DNA from 2 places in the Cytobacillus sp. genome. Region 1 is predicted to be linked to the other one. Evidence: predicted binding sites of a transcription regulator. Region 1 holds the regulator's gene; the other holds the start of a gene.
What was found. The regulator Rex, encoded in region 1, represses fermentation and respiration genes when NADH is low (regulators of the CRP and FNR family bind a similar motif). The targets are predictions, from matches to a motif close to TTGTGAAATATTTCACAA.
Positions count from the first base shown of each region.

Region 2: ACEQ1T_RS14830 (AtpZ/AtpI family protein) is a predicted target of Rex. The motif match lies at 2,027-2,044, and genes of this name have one in related genera.

Region 1 covers NZ_CAXQGS010000110.1:282-8,757, forward strand. The annotation lists partial or broken gene groEL (chaperonin GroEL) at 1-570, opposite strand, end outside; gene groES (co-chaperone GroES) at 631-915, opposite strand; gene ACEQ1T_RS19300 (lysostaphin resistance A-like protein) at 1,233-1,958, shown strand; gene ACEQ1T_RS19305 (YdiK family protein) at 2,005-2,208, shown strand; gene ACEQ1T_RS19310 (redox-sensing transcriptional repressor Rex) at 2,230-2,874, opposite strand; gene moaC (cyclic pyranopterin monophosphate synthase MoaC) at 2,902-3,384, opposite strand; gene ACEQ1T_RS19320 (ATP-binding cassette domain-containing protein) at 3,575-5,497, shown strand; gene tsaD (tRNA (adenosine(37)-N6)-threonylcarbamoyltransferase complex transferase subunit TsaD) at 5,726-6,754, opposite strand; gene rimI (ribosomal protein S18-alanine N-acetyltransferase) at 6,754-7,203, opposite strand; gene tsaB (tRNA (adenosine(37)-N6)-threonylcarbamoyltransferase complex dimerization subunit type 1 TsaB) at 7,222-7,926, opposite strand; gene tsaE (tRNA (adenosine(37)-N6)-threonylcarbamoyltransferase complex ATPase subunit type 1 TsaE) at 7,923-8,378, opposite strand.
Region 2 covers NZ_CAXQGS010000078.1:57-8,688, reverse strand. The annotation lists gene ACEQ1T_RS14835 (S8 family serine peptidase) at 1-1,912, shown strand, start outside; gene ACEQ1T_RS14830 (AtpZ/AtpI family protein) at 2,214-2,435, shown strand; gene ACEQ1T_RS14825 (ATP synthase subunit I) at 2,441-2,815, shown strand; gene atpB (F0F1 ATP synthase subunit A) at 2,837-3,550, shown strand; gene atpE (F0F1 ATP synthase subunit C) at 3,626-3,838, shown strand; gene ACEQ1T_RS14810 (F0F1 ATP synthase subunit B) at 3,988-4,509, shown strand; gene ACEQ1T_RS14805 (F0F1 ATP synthase subunit delta) at 4,506-5,042, shown strand; gene atpA (F0F1 ATP synthase subunit alpha) at 5,067-6,575, shown strand; gene ACEQ1T_RS14795 (F0F1 ATP synthase subunit gamma) at 6,661-7,518, shown strand; partial or broken gene atpD (F0F1 ATP synthase subunit beta) at 7,715-8,632, shown strand, end outside.

The DNA.
Region 1 (8,476 bases):
ACCTTCTACTACATCAAGCTCAGTTGTGAATCCTTTAGATTCTTCAATTGTAATAACGCCATCGTTGCCAACGCGCTCCATTGCTTCAGCAATCAGCTGGCCAACTTCATTGTCAGCGGCAGAGATTGCAGCAACCTGTGCGATGGATTCTTTATTTTCAATTGGCTTTGAAATAGCTTTTAACTCTTCAACAGCTGTAGAAACAGCTTTTTCGATTCCTTTGCGGATGCCCATAGGGTTGGCGCCTGCAGTTACATTCTTAAGTCCTTCACGGATCATTGCCTGAGCAAGAACAGTTGCAGTTGTTGTACCGTCACCGGCAACATCGTTTGTTTTGCTTGCTACTTCAGCAACAAGCTTTGCACCCATGTTTTCAAAAGCATCTTCAAGTTCGATTTCTTTTGCGATTGTCACACCATCATTAGTGATTAATGGAGAACCGAATTTCTTCTCAAGAACCACGTTGCGTCCTTTAGGTCCAAGAGTTACTTTTACCGCATTTGCAAGGGAATCCACACCGCGAAGCATCGCGCGGCGAGCTTCTTCACTAAATTTAATCTCTTTAGCCATTGATAAAAACCTCCTCAAAAATTTTAGCTTTATCTTTTAATAATCTTCGCTTGATGGCGATTAGCCAATTACAGCAAGAATGTCATTTTCGCGTAAAATTAAATATTCTTTGCCTTCGTACTTCACTTCAGTACCAGCATATTTTGAGAAGATGATACGGTCGCCGTCAGCAACTTCAAGGTCAACACGCTCGCCATTTTCAAGAACGCGGCCAGTTCCCACAGCTACAACTTTACCTTCTTGAGGCTTCTCTTTAGCAGTGTCCGGCAGTACGATGCCGCTTGCAGTTTTTTCTTCAGTTTCAACAAGCTCGATAATGATTCGATCACCTAGTGGCTTTAACAAGTGAAACAACCTCCTCAAATAATATGTAAATATTTTTATTTATTAGCACTCTCTCTGTATGAGTGCTAACACAATTATTATATTAATGAATCTTATATCTATTTGCAAGGGTGAAGCTTAAATTTTTTAGAAAAAATTTCATCCGCCGATACACGCTATTTTTCGACACAGACAACCACTTAAGTATACTTCGAAGCTCTTCACTTTAAACATGGTATTTTGCTGCTTTGATGCTGATATTTGAAACCCGCTCCTTTTTAAGAGTACAATGGCTTTAGGACTTGTTTTCCAACATTCAGATTAAGGAGTATAACATTTTGAAGAAGGAATATTGGTTTATATTAATAGCTTATATTGCTATGCAGCTGTCCAGTTTGTTTGGCGTTCCGCTTGTGTTATTTATTGCAGATGCCCTTGGACAGAATCCCGAAGACATGCAGATCCTGGCTGTAGCCTACTGGCTTGTCATCAGTTTTACAGTCACACTGATCATTACGCTTCTATTATTAAGAAAAGAGATGAAAAGAGGCCTGGATAGGGATGCATCTCCCGCAGCAAGCTCAGTGGGCTGGGCAATAGGCGGCATATTTTTGGCCCTGATCGCTCAAGCCACCGCTGCAAGCATTGAAAATATGATTGGCATTGAAATGGGATCTGAAAATACGCAGCAGATAATCCGGATCATTGAGGCATCGCCAATCGTTATATTAATCAGTTCGGTCATCGGGCCAATCCTTGAGGAAATCGTCTTTAGAAAAATTATTTTCGGTTCTCTCCATAAGCGCTTCAACTTCTTCCTTTCGGCCCTGATCAGCTCAGTCATTTTTGCACTTGCCCATTTTGAGCCTGAACATGTACTGCTGTACTCGGCAATGGGGTTCACCTTTGCCTTTTTATACGTCAAGACGAAGCGGATTATTGTGCCGATTTTTGCCCATGTGGCGATGAACACCTTTGTTGCAGTTATCCAGCTGAATCAGGATAATATGCAAAAATGGTTAGAAGAAATGGAAAAAATGCAGAGCTTTATCAGCTTTTTCTAGCTTAGTGGAATGCTGTGCAGAGTTTTAAATTTACTGGGGGATTTTGATGAGAAGCACACCTTTGTTTTCAGGCTTTATTTACATCCTTCTCGGATGCCTTTTCACCTTTATAGCAATACAGAATATCCAGCGTGAAGAAACCTGGGGTTTCTTTACTTATTTTCTGATCATAATTGCTACATTCGATTTTGGCACCGGTCTGCGGATGGTTGGCCTGCATTTTAAATTGAAAAATAAAATGAAAAAATGAGCCCGCAAAAGGCTCATTTTTTTACACTTCTTCAGGATAATTTTTCAGAAAATAAACCAGTGACTGCAATTCCACTGCCAGATCGATATGATGGATACGAATCGAGGCTGGCACAGTGAGCCTCGCAGGTGTAAAATTTAGGATTCCTTTTATTTTCGCATTCACCATCCGATCGGTAATAGACTGGGCAGGCGGTGCCGGCACTGTTAAAATCGCCACTTGAATATTATTATTTACAATAACTTCTTCAAGGTCATCCATATGATGGACCGGCACATCGCCGATTTTCGTGCCAACCTTACTCTCATCAACATCAAAAGCTACTTCTATTTTAGTATTATTATTTTTAAGAAAATTATAGTTAAGAAAGGCTGTTCCTAAATTGCCTACCCCGACCAAAGCTACTTTAGTCAGCTCATCCTGGTCAAGAGTCTTCCGAAAGAAGCTCAGCAGGTAATTCACATTATACCCATATCCTTTTTTCCCTAACGCACCAAAATACGAAAAGTCGCGGCGGATTGTAGCAGAATCCACTTTTACCGCCTCACTCAATTCTGCTGAAGAGACTCTTTGTTTGCCTGATGAGTGAAGATTTTTTAGAAAGCGGTAATATAAAGGCAGCCGTTTAGCTGTTGCCTGCGGTATCTTAATTGGTTCATTGGCCATTCGTCCATCCCCATTTCTTATGATGAATTAACTTCTTTTAAAGTCTCCATTTTTTCCGCCTGTTTTCTCTATTAAAAAGGTTGGCCCAATCACCATTCCTTTATCTACAGCCTTGCACATATCATATACGGTCAGAGCACAGACCGAAGCAGCTGTTAACGCTTCCATTTCCACACCCGTATTTCCCTTCGTTTTTACAGAAGCAGTAATGATAAGAACATACTCTTCCGATTCCGCTTTCCATGAAAATGAAATGTCCACACCCTTTAGCGGCAGCGGATGGCACATCGGAATAATGTCCCATGTTTTCTTGCTCGCCATAATGCCTGCAGTTTGTGCAACAGCGAGTACATCCCCTTTTTTCATGGAGTTGGATGTTATCTTCTCGTATATCTCCTGATTAACAGCAATACTTGATTGAGCGATGGCTGTCCGTGACGTCTCAGGCTTATCGCTGACATCCACCATTTTTGCCCTTCCCTCTTGATTAAAATGAGTAAAATCCGCCATTCAAAACACCTCTCTTCAAAATCATACACTATTTTTCTGTTACTTTGTATGTGCATTGTATGGTTCCTCACATATTTATTTGCCTTTTGTCTTGATTGAATGCCCTGCAGAAGGGCTTATAGTCCTGTCTCCTTTATTGCCGAACATATATGAATGAGTTACACTTACTCTATACCCGAGGTGAAAGAACATGATACTATTACAAGTCAATCAGCTGGCGAAAAATTTTGGCGCTGATCCCATTTTAACCAATATAAAGCTTGAAGTACAAACCAGGGACAGGATTGCGCTAGTAGGGCGCAATGGTGCAGGAAAGTCCACCCTTTTGAAAATTATTGCCGGACAAATGACATATGACTCCGGTGAGATTATAAAGCCAAAGGAAGTTACAATTGGCTATCTTGCACAAAATACCGGCCTGGAATCAGATTTATCCATTTGGGATGAAATGCTGACTGTTTTTAGTCATCTGCAGAAGCAGGAAAAACAGCTTCGCAGCCTTGAAGAACAAATGGCAGACCCTGATATCCTAAATAACTCTGATGCCTATGAACGCATCTTAAAAGAATACGACAAGCTTCAGGTTGATTTCAAAGAAAATGGCGGCTATCAATATGAGGCAGATATCCGTTCCATTCTCCACGGACTCAACTTCAGCTCAATGGGCTATGACACTAAAATTTCATCATTGAGCGGCGGACAGCGTACCAGATTGGCCCTTGGTAAACTTTTGCTGACAAAGCCTGATATCTTAATACTGGACGAGCCTACCAACCACCTGGATATTGAAACATTATCATGGCTCGAACAATACCTGCAAGGATACAATGGCGCCATTCTAATCGTTTCCCATGACCGCTATTTCCTTGATAAGGTCGTTTCCCAGGTTTACGAGATTTCCCGCCGCCAAATAAGAAAGTATCCTGGCAACTACAGTTCATATCTGGATCAAAAAGCCGCGAATTTTGAAAGAGAAATGAAGGAATTCGAGAAACAGCAGGAAGAGATCGCTAAGCTGCAGGATTTTATCCAGCGAAACCTTGCCCGGGCCTCCACAACCAAAAGGGCGCAAAGCCGCAGAAAGCAGCTGGCAAGAATGGACGTGATGGACAGGCCGCTTGGAGACGAGAAATCGGCTTCTTTTGGCTTTGACATTGAACGGCAATCTGGCAATGAGGTTTTAAATATTCATTCTCTTGCTATAGGCTATGAAAGGAAAGTGAGCGGAAATATTTCACTGCGACTGGCAAAAGGAGACAGCATAGCACTTGTTGGGCCTAATGGTATTGGCAAATCCACTCTGCTTAAAACCATCATCAAAAAAATCCCTTCTTTTTCTGGGGAGATTCAGTACGGTTCCAATGTGATAATTGGCTACTATGACCAGGAACAGGCAGAACTCACCAGCAACAAAAGAGTCCTGAACGAATTATGGGATGAATACCCTCTTAAACCGGAAAAGGAAATTCGGACAATACTTGGGAACTTTCTTTTCTCTGGTGATGATGTTCTTAAAACTGTTTCAACACTGAGCGGCGGTGAAAAGGCTCGTCTTGCACTTGCGAAGCTTATGATGCAGAAAGCCAATTTCTTAATCCTCGACGAGCCAACAAACCATTTGGACCTGGATAGCAAAGAAATTCTTGAAAATGCATTGATTGATTATCCCGGAACGATTCTCTTTGTATCTCATGACCGATATTTTATCAACAGAATCACAACAAAAGTAGTTGAACTTTCCAGTAGTGGTGCAACAGAGTATCTTGGCGATTATGATTATTATGTGGAAAAAAAGCAGGAACAGGAGGAATTGCTTGCACTTAATGAGCAAGTTGAATCCTCTCCATCACAACCTGTTAAGCAGGACAAAAATAATTATCAGCAGGATAAAGAAGCCAAGAAGCTCGAACGACAGCGAAAAAGAAGAATGGAAGAAATTGAAGAGCAAATAGAAGCATTGGAGAAAGCAATTGATATGAATGATCAGCTACTCTGTGATCCGAATGTTTATCAAGACCATGAAAAAGTGATGGGCATTACAAATGAAACTGATCAAGCAAAAGCAAAGCTGGAAGAGTTGATGGAAGAATGGGCACTTTTAGCTGATGATTAATAAAGGAAAATTCATAACTTTTAGACTGGTAGAATAGTCACTGCCAGTCTTTTTTATTATCCACAGAGATAAGCACAAGAAAAACGCAGTTATATATACTCTCCACAGACTTTTCCACATTATCCACAAAACGAACTGATTTTATCCACATAATCAACATAAAATTCTGAAATAAATGATTTTATCCACAGAAAAAGTCCCCTCTTCGGTCGGGGACTTTTTACTAATTTATTTATCATTGTGGATAGTGATGTCTAAACCGGGATTGGCATTTAAATCAAGACCGGCGAATTGTCCTTTTTCGAACAGCACACTTCCTGCTGCACCAATCATCGCTGCATTATCTGTGCATAAAGATAATGGAGGAATAATAAGCTTTATATCCGCTTTGCCCCCAAACTTCTTTTCCAAAGAGGACCGAAGTCCTTTATTCGCCGCAACTCCGCCTGCGAGCAGCAGCTGCTTCACCCGATATTCTTCAACGGCTCTTTCTGTTTTCGTTACTAAGACATCAATAACACTTTCCTGGAAGCTTGCGGCTAGATCTTCCGGCACAATGGCCTCACCACGCTGCTCAGCATTGTGAACAGTGTTGATAACGGCAGATTTTAAGCCGCTGAAGCTAAAGTCGTATGAACCTTCTTCCAGCCATGCTCTCGGCAGCTGAATCGTTGGGTTCCCTTCATGAGCGAGTCTGTCAATGTGAGGACCGCCTGGATATGGCAGATTTAATGTCCGGGCAACTTTATCATATGCCTCTCCTGCAGCATCATCCCTTGTCTCTCCAATCACTTCGAAATGGCCATGCTCCTTCATATAGACCAGTTCTGTATGTCCGCCAGAGACTACCAGGGATAGTAATGGAAATTCCATTTCTTCAACCAATCGATTGGCATAAATATGTCCAGCAATATGATGCACGCCTACAAGAGGAATACCATGAGCAAAAGCAACCGCTTTAGCGGCATTAACCCCGATCAGCAGCGCGCCTACAAGGCCAGGTCCTTCAGTCACAGCAATTGCTGAAAGATCAGAATATGTGATGCCAGCCTTATATAATGCTTCTTCCAGCACTATCGTTATCTGTTCAACATGATGGCGGGAAGCTATTTCCGGAACTACTCCTCCAAAACGTTTATGGCTCTCTATTTGGGATGCAACTATATTGGCTGAGATTTCACGGCCATTCTTAATGATGGCAACAGCAGTTTCATCACAGCTTGTCTCAATTCCCATGATCCATTGATCTTTTTTCATTATAAATTCACCCACATTACTAAAGCATCTTCTTGATTATCAGTATAGTAGTTCTTCCTAATGGCTCCATTTTGAAAACCCAGCTTTCGGTACAAGGACTGAGCTGTGAAGTTAGATACCCTTACTTCCAGAGTCATCGTGATGGCCCCCATTTCAGACGCAATCTCTATTAACTTTCGCATCAGAGCTTCTCCAAGCTTTCTCCCGCGATATTCAGGGAGCAGCGCAACATTTGTGATATGAGCTTCGTCCACGACGATCCATGCTCCACAGTAGCCTATTACTTTATTTTCTTCTTCTAAAACAACATACAAAGCAAACTGATTTTGTGTTAATTCGTTAAAAAAGGCTTCCCTGCTCCAGGGTGTGCCAAAGGACTTATGCTCTATTTCCAAAACATCATCAATATCCTCTTCATTCATAAAACGGAAAGTTAAGGATTTATTCATACGTTCGCTTCCTCATCACTATAGCTTTTTTTCTTGGTTTGCTTTTATCCAATTAGCTTCAGCTTCCGCAATCCTAATATAATTAGGAACAAAAGTGTGAACTTCCTCAGGCTCTCGGTCTCTGCCTAATAAGGCAAGTTCGGCTGGCCTTGGATTATGTTCTGCAGGCGAAGCGTACACAGCCCGGTCTTTAAGGGATTCTGCGAATACCTCTTTATGTAAAGGCAAATCATTCCCCATTAAAAGGACCTTCTCTTTCTGTTCAGAAAGCATTGATGCCCAATCTTTTGCAAGAAGGAGCTGGTCTTTCATAAGAGACTCTAATTCCCCTTCCTTATATTGATACAGGCCAGTATATATTTGCCCTCTTCGTGCATCAAACAGAGGAGATATGACGCCATTAAAGTATCTGCCGGCCGAAGCCGCATAAATTTCCAGGCTGGATACCCCAACCAGCGGCTTATTTAAAGTCCAGGCCAGTGTTTTTGCAATGGTAACCCCAATACGGACGCCTGTATAGGAGCCAGGTCCTTTCGCAACAACAATTTTATCTATCTCAGCTGGCGTAACACCACAATCTTTCATTAATATATCAATAGCCGGCATAACACGGACAGAGTGATTCTTTTTTACATTGGTAATATACTCGCCTATAACCTGATCACCATCCAGAAGAGCTACTCCCAAAGGGTAATTGGATGTATCAATGGCTAAAACCTTCATAACATAATCTCCTTACACAATTCCTCATATCTTTTTCCCAGGGGTTCCAGGACAAGCTTTCTTGAGTCATTATCATCAAGATATAAATAAATCGTCAATAACTCTTCGGGAAGCTGTTCTTTAACTAGATGAGCCCATTCTACAACTGTGACCCCATTGCCTTCAAAATATTCATCAAACCCCAAATCCTCAAAAGAATCTTCAACTCTGTATACATCCATATGATACAGGGGCAATCTTCCTTGGTATTCTTTAATTATCGTAAAAGTGGGGCTATTTACATTACGGGTAATATTAAGTCCTTTTGCCAGCCCCTTGGTGAATGTCGTTTTTCCTGCGCCCAAATCTCCTTCCAGAGCAAGGACATCCCCCGGCTGGAGCAGGCTGCCCAGCCTTTCTGAAAACGCCATCGTATCCTCTGGCTTCTTTGAGATAAACTCAAACTGACTCATATGTTTCATCACCTTTTATGGTCTAATCTATAAAGAAAAAAAACCTTAGGATAAATCCTAAGGAGAATAATCTATATGTAGTTTACCTTATTTTGCAG
Region 2 (8,632 bases), on a different contig from region 1:
TGCCAGAGGCTATTATGACAGAGATAATCACCGCCTCACAGGCAAGGGTGTGAAAGTGGGCGTAATCGATACCGGCATCGATTATAATCATCCAGACTTGCGAAGGAGCTATGGCGGCGGACATGATCTGGTGGATAATGATAAGGATCCGATGGAAACAAAAGCTGCAGGGGGACAAGGCACACTGCACGGCACTCACGTCGCAGGAATCATTGCGGCAAATGGCAGAATTCAAGGGGTTGCACCTGAAGCAACCATTATCGCCTACCGGGCTCTCGGACCAGGCGGCAGCGGAACAACAGAACAGGTGATAGCGGCCATCGAACAGGCAATAAAGGATAAAGTTGATGTGTTAAACCTTTCCTTGGGAAATAACGTAAACGGACCTGACCTTCCGATAAGCATGGCCCTTAATAAAGCAGTTGAAAAGGGAATAACGGCTGTCACTTCATCGGGTAATTCGGGCCCGAATATTTGGACGGTCGGATCACCGGGCACAGCGTCGAAGGCCATTTCTGTAGGAGCCTCTACACCGACAATGAAGGTGCCATTTTTGAGCATAGGCGGGCGGGAAATTCGTCTTGATTTGCTGCAGGGGTCAAAGGATTGGGAATTTGACCGATCCTATGAATTGGTCGATGGAGGACTCGGTCATCCTGAAGAATTGAAGAATGCCAAAGGGAAAATGGTATTAGTGGAACGAGGGGAACTAACGTTTACTGATAAGGCAGTCCATGCAATGGAAGCAGGAGCAGAGGGAATCATTATTTTTAATAATACAAAAGGCAGGTTCTTTGGCAATCTGGACAGTGGTGTTCCAATTCCGGTAGCGGCGTTATCAAAGGAAGAAGGAGAGGAGCTCAAGAAGAACATTAATGAAGGAAGACTCCTTGCCCGGACTAATATAATAGAAGAAAGGGATATCCTGGCTGACTTCAGTTCCCGTGGACCAGTTACATCAACATGGGAAATCAAGCCGGATGTTGTGGCACCTGGAGTCGCCATAAATAGCACCATTCCTGGCGGTTACCTGCCGCTGCAGGGGACTAGCATGGCCGCTCCGCATGTCGCAGGGGCCTGTGCCATCCTGAAACAGGCTCATCCCGAATGGGGGCCTGAACGGATTAAGGCAGTACTTATGAATACGGCTAAGCTTCTTATGAATACAGAAGGAAAAACATATAAAACTTATGAGCAGGGAGCAGGCAGAATCCAGCTTGATCAAGCGCTGAAAGCAGAAACGCTTGTCCTCCCGGCTTCACTGCAATTTGGGAAATTTCAGATCGCGGACAGGCTGCATGAACACAGCAGTTTTATAACGGTTGAAAATATAAGTGAAAAAACACAGACCTATTCCTTTTCCGTACCCTATAAAGACCAAGGCATCAATTGGGAAATGCCCATAGCGTTTCAACTTAACCCGGGTGAAAAGAAAAAGGCGGAAATCAAAATGTCTGCAGATCCTACTCTTTTAAAGAAAAAAATCCATGATGGGTACTTGCTGATGAAGGCAGGTGCCGAAACCATCAGGATTCCATATCTGTATGTGCTTGAGGAGCCGGATTATCCAAGGGTTATGGGATTCGGGCTGGGCAAAGGAGATAAGCCGGGCACGTATCGCTATGAAGTGTATCTTCCTGGCGGAGCAGAAGAGTTCGGAATTGCCTTGTTTGATTCGGAAAGCCTCCGGTTCATGGGGTTTTTGGACTGGAAAAGAAATGCTGGCAAAGGACAGCTGCTGCAGGAAATTCCTGCAAATAAGCTTCCGGGGCCAGGGCTGTACCTTGCAAAGGTATTTGCCAAAAAAGCCGGAAAGGAAGATTGGATTGAAACTTATCTCTTTGTGAGACCGGATGGGCAGCTTGGGGACCCGGAACCATTGGCTAATAACAAGAGCTGGCTAAGCAGGTGAGACCTAAGAATAAAGCGCTTTCTGGAGCGATGCAGAAACTCGCTCCTTTTTCAATAGAAATCCGAAATTTAAATGTGATAAATATGTGAACATACCATATTTTTACCTTTTTGTTTGTGAACTTTTTCACTCCAAACGCATTGACATTGACAAAGCCCTATTGTATGCTTACAAAGGGTAAAAGATGATAGGGTTTTCAAAATATTTTTGCAGACATATTTCCCACTTCTGCATGATGTTAATGTGATTAATTATGGCCTCAAAACCCACTTACCATTCTCTTAAGGGAGGATGCGTTTTTATGCGTCAAAATGACCGCAACCCATTTAAGGCGATGGCCTTAATGTCCGCCATTCTTTCTCAGTTAGTAGGTTCCACGCTCATTGGCATTTTCGCCGGAAGGTGGTTTGACAGCAAGGCAGGAACAGAGCCGTTATTCCTATTAATCGGCTTGTTCATTGGACTGGGCGCCGGGATATACGCCATGCTTCGCTTAATCCAACATTTCTTCACAGGAGAATGAACATCATGCCGGAAATCAAAGTAACTTTTCAAAGACAGCGAAAATACATATTCCTTTTGTTGTCTGTATACGTTCTCGGCTGGGGTTTTACACCATATCAATCTATTTTTCTGGGCTTGATCTTTGGTACAGGCTTGAGTCTGTTCAATCTGTGGCTGATATCACGAAAGGCGCTGCAGTTTGGAGAGGCAGTCGAGAGAGGCGAGAAGGTGCGTTCACTTGGAACGGTATCCAGAATGGCTACAGCAGTTTTTGCTGTCATGATCGCTCTGGAATATCCTGATAAGCTGCATCTGATCAGTGTGGTATTTGGATTAATGACATCCTATATTGTCATTATGATAGATTATTTTCTTCAATCTTTTCAATTACGTAAATAGCGGGAAGAGAGGTGAACACTATTGCATCATGAAGCTCCTATAGTGGACTTTTTAGGATTGAATTTTAACTTATCAAACGTACTGATGATTACAGTGGCAAGTGCTGTTGTTTTCATTATTGCTTTGCTTTCAACCCGTCGATTGGCCATGAAACCAACGGGGATGCAAAATTTCTTCGAATGGATTATGGATTTTGTTAAGAATATCATTAACAGCACGATGGACTGGAAGACAGGCGGAAGATTCCATATCCTTGGATTAACCCTGATCATGTATATCTTTGTTTCAAACATGCTCGGACTTCCGTTCGCAATCACTTATGATCACACTTTATGGTGGAAATCGCCAACAGCCGATCCTGTTATCACATTAACATTAGCGGCAATGGTTGTTGGGCTTTCGCATTACTATGGCGTAAAGCTTAAAGGAGTAGGAGAATACGGCCGTGATTTTATCAGGCCAATGCCTTTCTTGTTCCCATTGAAAATCATTGAAGAGTTTGCAAACACTCTGACGTTGGGACTTCGTCTATACGGTAATATTTATGCAGGTGAAATCCTGCTGACATTGCTTGTCGGAGGACTGGCTCACGCCGGTGTAGGCGGAATGCTTGCAGCAATACTGCCGACACTTGTATGGCAAGGATTCTCAATCTTTGTCGGATCTATCCAGGCATTCATTTTCTGTATGTTAACAATGGTTTATATGGCACACAAAGTGAGTCATGACCATTAATATATACCTGTTCATTTCATGGACAAAACATTTTAAACAAATAAATTTTCATACAATTTAAGGAGGAACTCAATAATGGGTCTTTTAGCAGCAGCAATTGCAATCGGTTTAGCAGCACTAGGTGCCGGTATCGGTAACGGTCTTATCGTATCAAAAACAGTTGAAGGTATGGCTCGCCAGCCAGAAGCTCGCGGTATGCTTCAAACTACAATGTTCATCGGGGTTGCGTTAGTAGAGGCTGTTCCGATCATCGGCGTTGTTATCGCGTTCATGGTTATCGGCGGTTAATTAATACTGTACCAATCGTTCTAAATGGCGAAGATCATTCCATGAACCTTCGCCATTCCTTTATGTTTTTTTACCGTAAAACTAATTCGGAATCATGCATATGACTCCGTTTCATAAGTGGAACAACTCTTGAAGGGAGTGAATCGAGGGTGTTAACAAACAGTCTAGTATTAGGCGCTGCAGGCGGCGGTTTTAACGGCGGGGACATTTTGTACCAGCTGATCATGTTCATCATCTTGTTGGCATTGCTGAAAAAATTCGCGTGGGGTCCTTTAATGGGCATTATGCAGCAGCGTGAAGAGCACATTGCCAGTGAAATCCAAGCGGCAGAAGAAAGCCGTACAGAAGCAAAAAAACTTTTAGAAGAGCAAAGAAGTCTTTTAAAAGAAGCACGTACAGAAGCACAGGGCCTTATCGAAAATGCGAAGAAACAAGGCGACGTGCAGCGCGAGGAGATCATTGCGGCTGCCCGCACTGAGTCTGAACGCATTAAGGAATCTGCTAAGCTTGAAATCGAGCAGCAGAAAGAACAGGCGGTTGCCGCTATCCGCGAGCAGGTCGCTTCATTGTCTGTCCTAATTGCTTCCAAGGTTATTGAGAAGGAATTAAGCGCAGCTGATCAAGAAAAGCTGATCAATGAATACATTCAAGAGGCAGGAGAAAAGCGATGACGGGCTCCACAGTAGCAAAGCGCTACGCGTTGGCTCTTTTCCAGCTTGCGAATGAACACCAGCTTCTTGACCAAATGGAAGAAGAGCTTCGTGCAGTGAAAGAAGTAGTAACGAATAACTCAGATTTAAAGTCTGTATTGAAATCTCCAAAGCTTTCAATTGAGAAGAAAAAAGAGATTTTAAAAGACGCATTTGCATCTGTGAACACGTTTGTACTAAATACGTTAATGATATTAATTGAACGCCACCGCGAAGATCATATCTCTGATGTGGCAGATCATTTTATAAGCCTTGCGAATGATAAAAAAGGGATTGCGGATGCGAAAGTATACACTGTTCGTCCGCTGACTGAAGCAGAGAAGGAAGCATTATCTGTGTCATTTGCAGCTAAGGTTGGAAAAAAATCACTTCGTATTGACAATATAGTTGATACTAACTTGCTCGGCGGCATCAAGCTTCGAATCGGAAACCGGATTTTCGACGGCAGCTTGCGCGGGAAGCTAGAGCGTCTTGAACGTCAATTATTAGGCTAAGATTCGTAGATAGGGGTGAAACTCATGAGCATCAATGCTGAAGAAATCAGTGCGCTGATAAAAAAGCAAATCGAAAACTATCAGTCGGAAATTCAAGTGAGTGATGTAGGTACGGTTATCTCTGTTGGTGACGGTATCGCTCGTGCTCATGGCCTCGACAATGTCATGGCTGGAGAACTTGTTGAATTTTCAAACGGCGTTATGGGTATGGCACAAAACCTTGAAGAAAATAACGTCGGTATCATCATTTTAGGACCATTTACAGAAATCCGTGAAGGCGATGAAGTACGCCGTACGGGCCGTATCATGGAGGTACCGGTTGGTGAAGAACTGATCGGCCGCGTAGTAAACCCTCTTGGACAGCCAGTAGATGGCATGGGACCAATCAACACAACTAAATCACGTCCAATTGAAAGCCCGGCACCAGGTGTTATGGATCGTAAATCCGTACACGAGCCGCTTCAGACAGGCATCAAGGCGATTGACGCTCTTGTGCCAATCGGCCGCGGACAGCGTGAGTTAATCATCGGTGACCGTCAAACAGGTAAAACATCCGTTGCAATCGATACGATCCTGAACCAAAAAGATCAGGATATGGTATGTATCTACGTGGCAATCGGACAAAAAGAATCTACAGTTCGTAATGCAGTAGAAACACTTCGTAAGCAAGGTGCCCTGGATTACACAATCGTTGTAACAGCATCTGCATCACAGCCTGCTCCAATGCTATACTTAGCTCCTTACGCTGGTGTAACAATGGGTGAAGAGTTCATGTACAACGGCAAGCACGTTCTTGTTGTGTATGATGACTTAACAAAGCAAGCTTCTGCTTACCGTGAGCTTTCATTGCTATTGCGCCGTCCTCCAGGCCGTGAAGCTTATCCAGGGGACGTATTCTACTTGCACAGCCGCTTGCTTGAGCGCGCTGCGAAGCTAAGCGATGCGAAAGGTGCAGGTTCAATCACTGCGCTTCCATTTATCGAAACACAAGCAGGAGACGTTTCTGCATATATTCCAACAAACGTTATCTCAATCACTGACGGACAAATTTTCCTTCAGTCAGACCTATTCTTCTCTGGTGTACGTCCGGCGATCAACGCGGGTCTTTCTGTATCACGTGTAGGTGGATCTGCACAGATCAAAGCAATGAAAAAGGTTGCAGGTACACTGCGTCTTGACCTTGCTTCATACCGTGAACTTGAATCATTTGCCCAGTTCGGTTCTGACCTTGATAAAGCAACACAGGCTAAACTTAACCGTGGTGCCCGTACAGTAGAGGTTCTAAAGCAGGATCTTAACAAGCCGCTAAAAGTTGAGAAGCAGGTTGCAATCCTTTACGCTCTAACTCGCGGTTTCTTAGATGACATTCCTGTACAGGATATTCGTCGTTTCGAATCTGAATTCCTTTCATGGTTAGACCATAACCGCAAAGATTTGTTAGACCATATCGTGACTACTAAAGAACTTCCTTCTGATGACGATATGGCATCTGCGATTAACGACTTTAAGAAAACTTTCGCAGTATCCGAATAATGGAGATTGCCTGGATGGGGAAGTGCTCCCCATCTAAGCAACTCAATTCGGTTCTGACAAACTTGTATAAGGGTGGTGAGAACCTGTGGCATCATTACGCGATATAAAAAATCGTATTACTTCTACGAAGAAAACGAGTCAAATTACTAAAGCAATGCAGATGGTATCGGCTGCGAAAATGAATAAGGCAGAAATGAATGCAAAGTCATTCGTGCCTTATATGGAGAAAATCCAGGAAGTTACGGCATCCATCGCTTTGGGAAGCAAGGATGTATCACATCCAATGCTGACCAGCCGCCCTGTCAAGAAAACTGGTTACCTGGTAATCACGTCTGACCGCGGACTTGCGGGAGCTTATAACAGTAACGTTTTGCGGAATGTCTACCAGACGATTCAAAAGCGCCATAAATCACCGGATGAATATGCAATCATTGCGATCGGACGTGTTGGCCGCGACTTTTTCAAAAAGCGCAATATGAACGTCATTCTGGATATCGTTGCCGTTGCAGACCAGCCAGCATTTGCTGAAATCAAAGATATTGCCAGCAAAACAGTTGGCATGTTCGCTGATGAGACATTTGATGAATTATATATGTACTACAGCCATTATGTCAGCGCGATTCAACAGGATGTAACAGAGAAGAAGCTTCTTCCGCTTACGGATATCTCCAGCTCGAAAAAGCTTACATCTTATGAGTTTGAACCTTCCGCTGAAGAAATTTTAAAAGTATTGCTGCCTCAATACGCTGAAAGCTTAATCTACGGAGCGCTTTTAGACAGTAAGGCAAGTGAGCATGCTGCAAGGATGACGGCTATGCAAAATGCAACGGATAACGCTAAAGACCTTATCAATTCATTAAGCTTAAGCTATAACCGCGCACGTCAGGCAGCCATCACGCAGGAAATTACCGAAATCGTCGGCGGAGCAGCCGCGTTAGAATAATAATGAAAAGCGGAAGCGCCCCGATCAGCCCCGATAAGCATAAGTCAAGCCCTTCAGGAAGGCGTTTTTTCCTTCCGAAAGGGATTGGCTTATGACCTCGAGGGGCTTGGCGCTGAAGCTAGACAAATGAAAAGCGGAGCTGGCAGGTGGAGTTGTTGCCTGCTCTCCATTATGTAAAACGAACGGAGGGAAAAAGATGAACAAAGGACGCGTTCTTCAAGTTATGGGTCCGGTTGTTGACGTAAAGTTCGAAAGCGGCCAGCTTCCTGAGATCTATAATGCATTGACTGTTACAAATCCTGCGCGTAACGAATCTGAAGTTGACATCAACTTAACCCTTGAAGTTGCCCTTCATTTAGGTGATGATACAGTACGTACCATTGCAATGTCTTCTACTGACGGCTTACAGCGCGGTAGTGAAGTTGTTGACACTGGTGCTTCAATCTCTGTACCAGTAGGTGATGTAACACTTGGACGTGTATTCAACGTACTTGGTGAATCAATCGACTTAGATCCTGCAATCCCTGCAGATGCCCGTCGTGATTCTATCCACAGAGAGGCTCCTAAGTTTGAGCAGCTTTCTACTGAAGTAGAAATTCTTGAAACTGGAATTAAGGTAGTAGACCTTCTTGCCCCTTACATTAAAGGTGGTAAAATCGGTCTTTTCGGTGGTGCCGGAGTAGGTAAAACCGTATTAATCCAGGAGCTTATCAATAACATCGCTCAGGAGCATGGCGGTATTTCCGTATTCGCCGGTGTAGGTGAGCGTACTCGTGAAGGTAATGACCTTTATCATGAAATGACAGACTCAGGTGTTATCAAGAAAACAGCGATGGTATTCGGTCAGATGAACGAGCCGCCAGGAGCGCGTATGCGTGTTGCCCTGACTGGTTTGACAATGGCAGAATTCTTCCGTGATGACCAAGGACAGGACGTTCTATTCTTCATGGATAACATCTTCCGTTTCACACAGGCAGGTTCAGAGGTATCAGCCCTATTAGGCCGTATGCCATCTGCCGTTGGTTACCAGCCGACACTTGCTACTGAAATGGGTAAATTACAGGAACGTATCACATCTACTAACGTAGGTTCTGTTACTTCCATCCAGGCGATT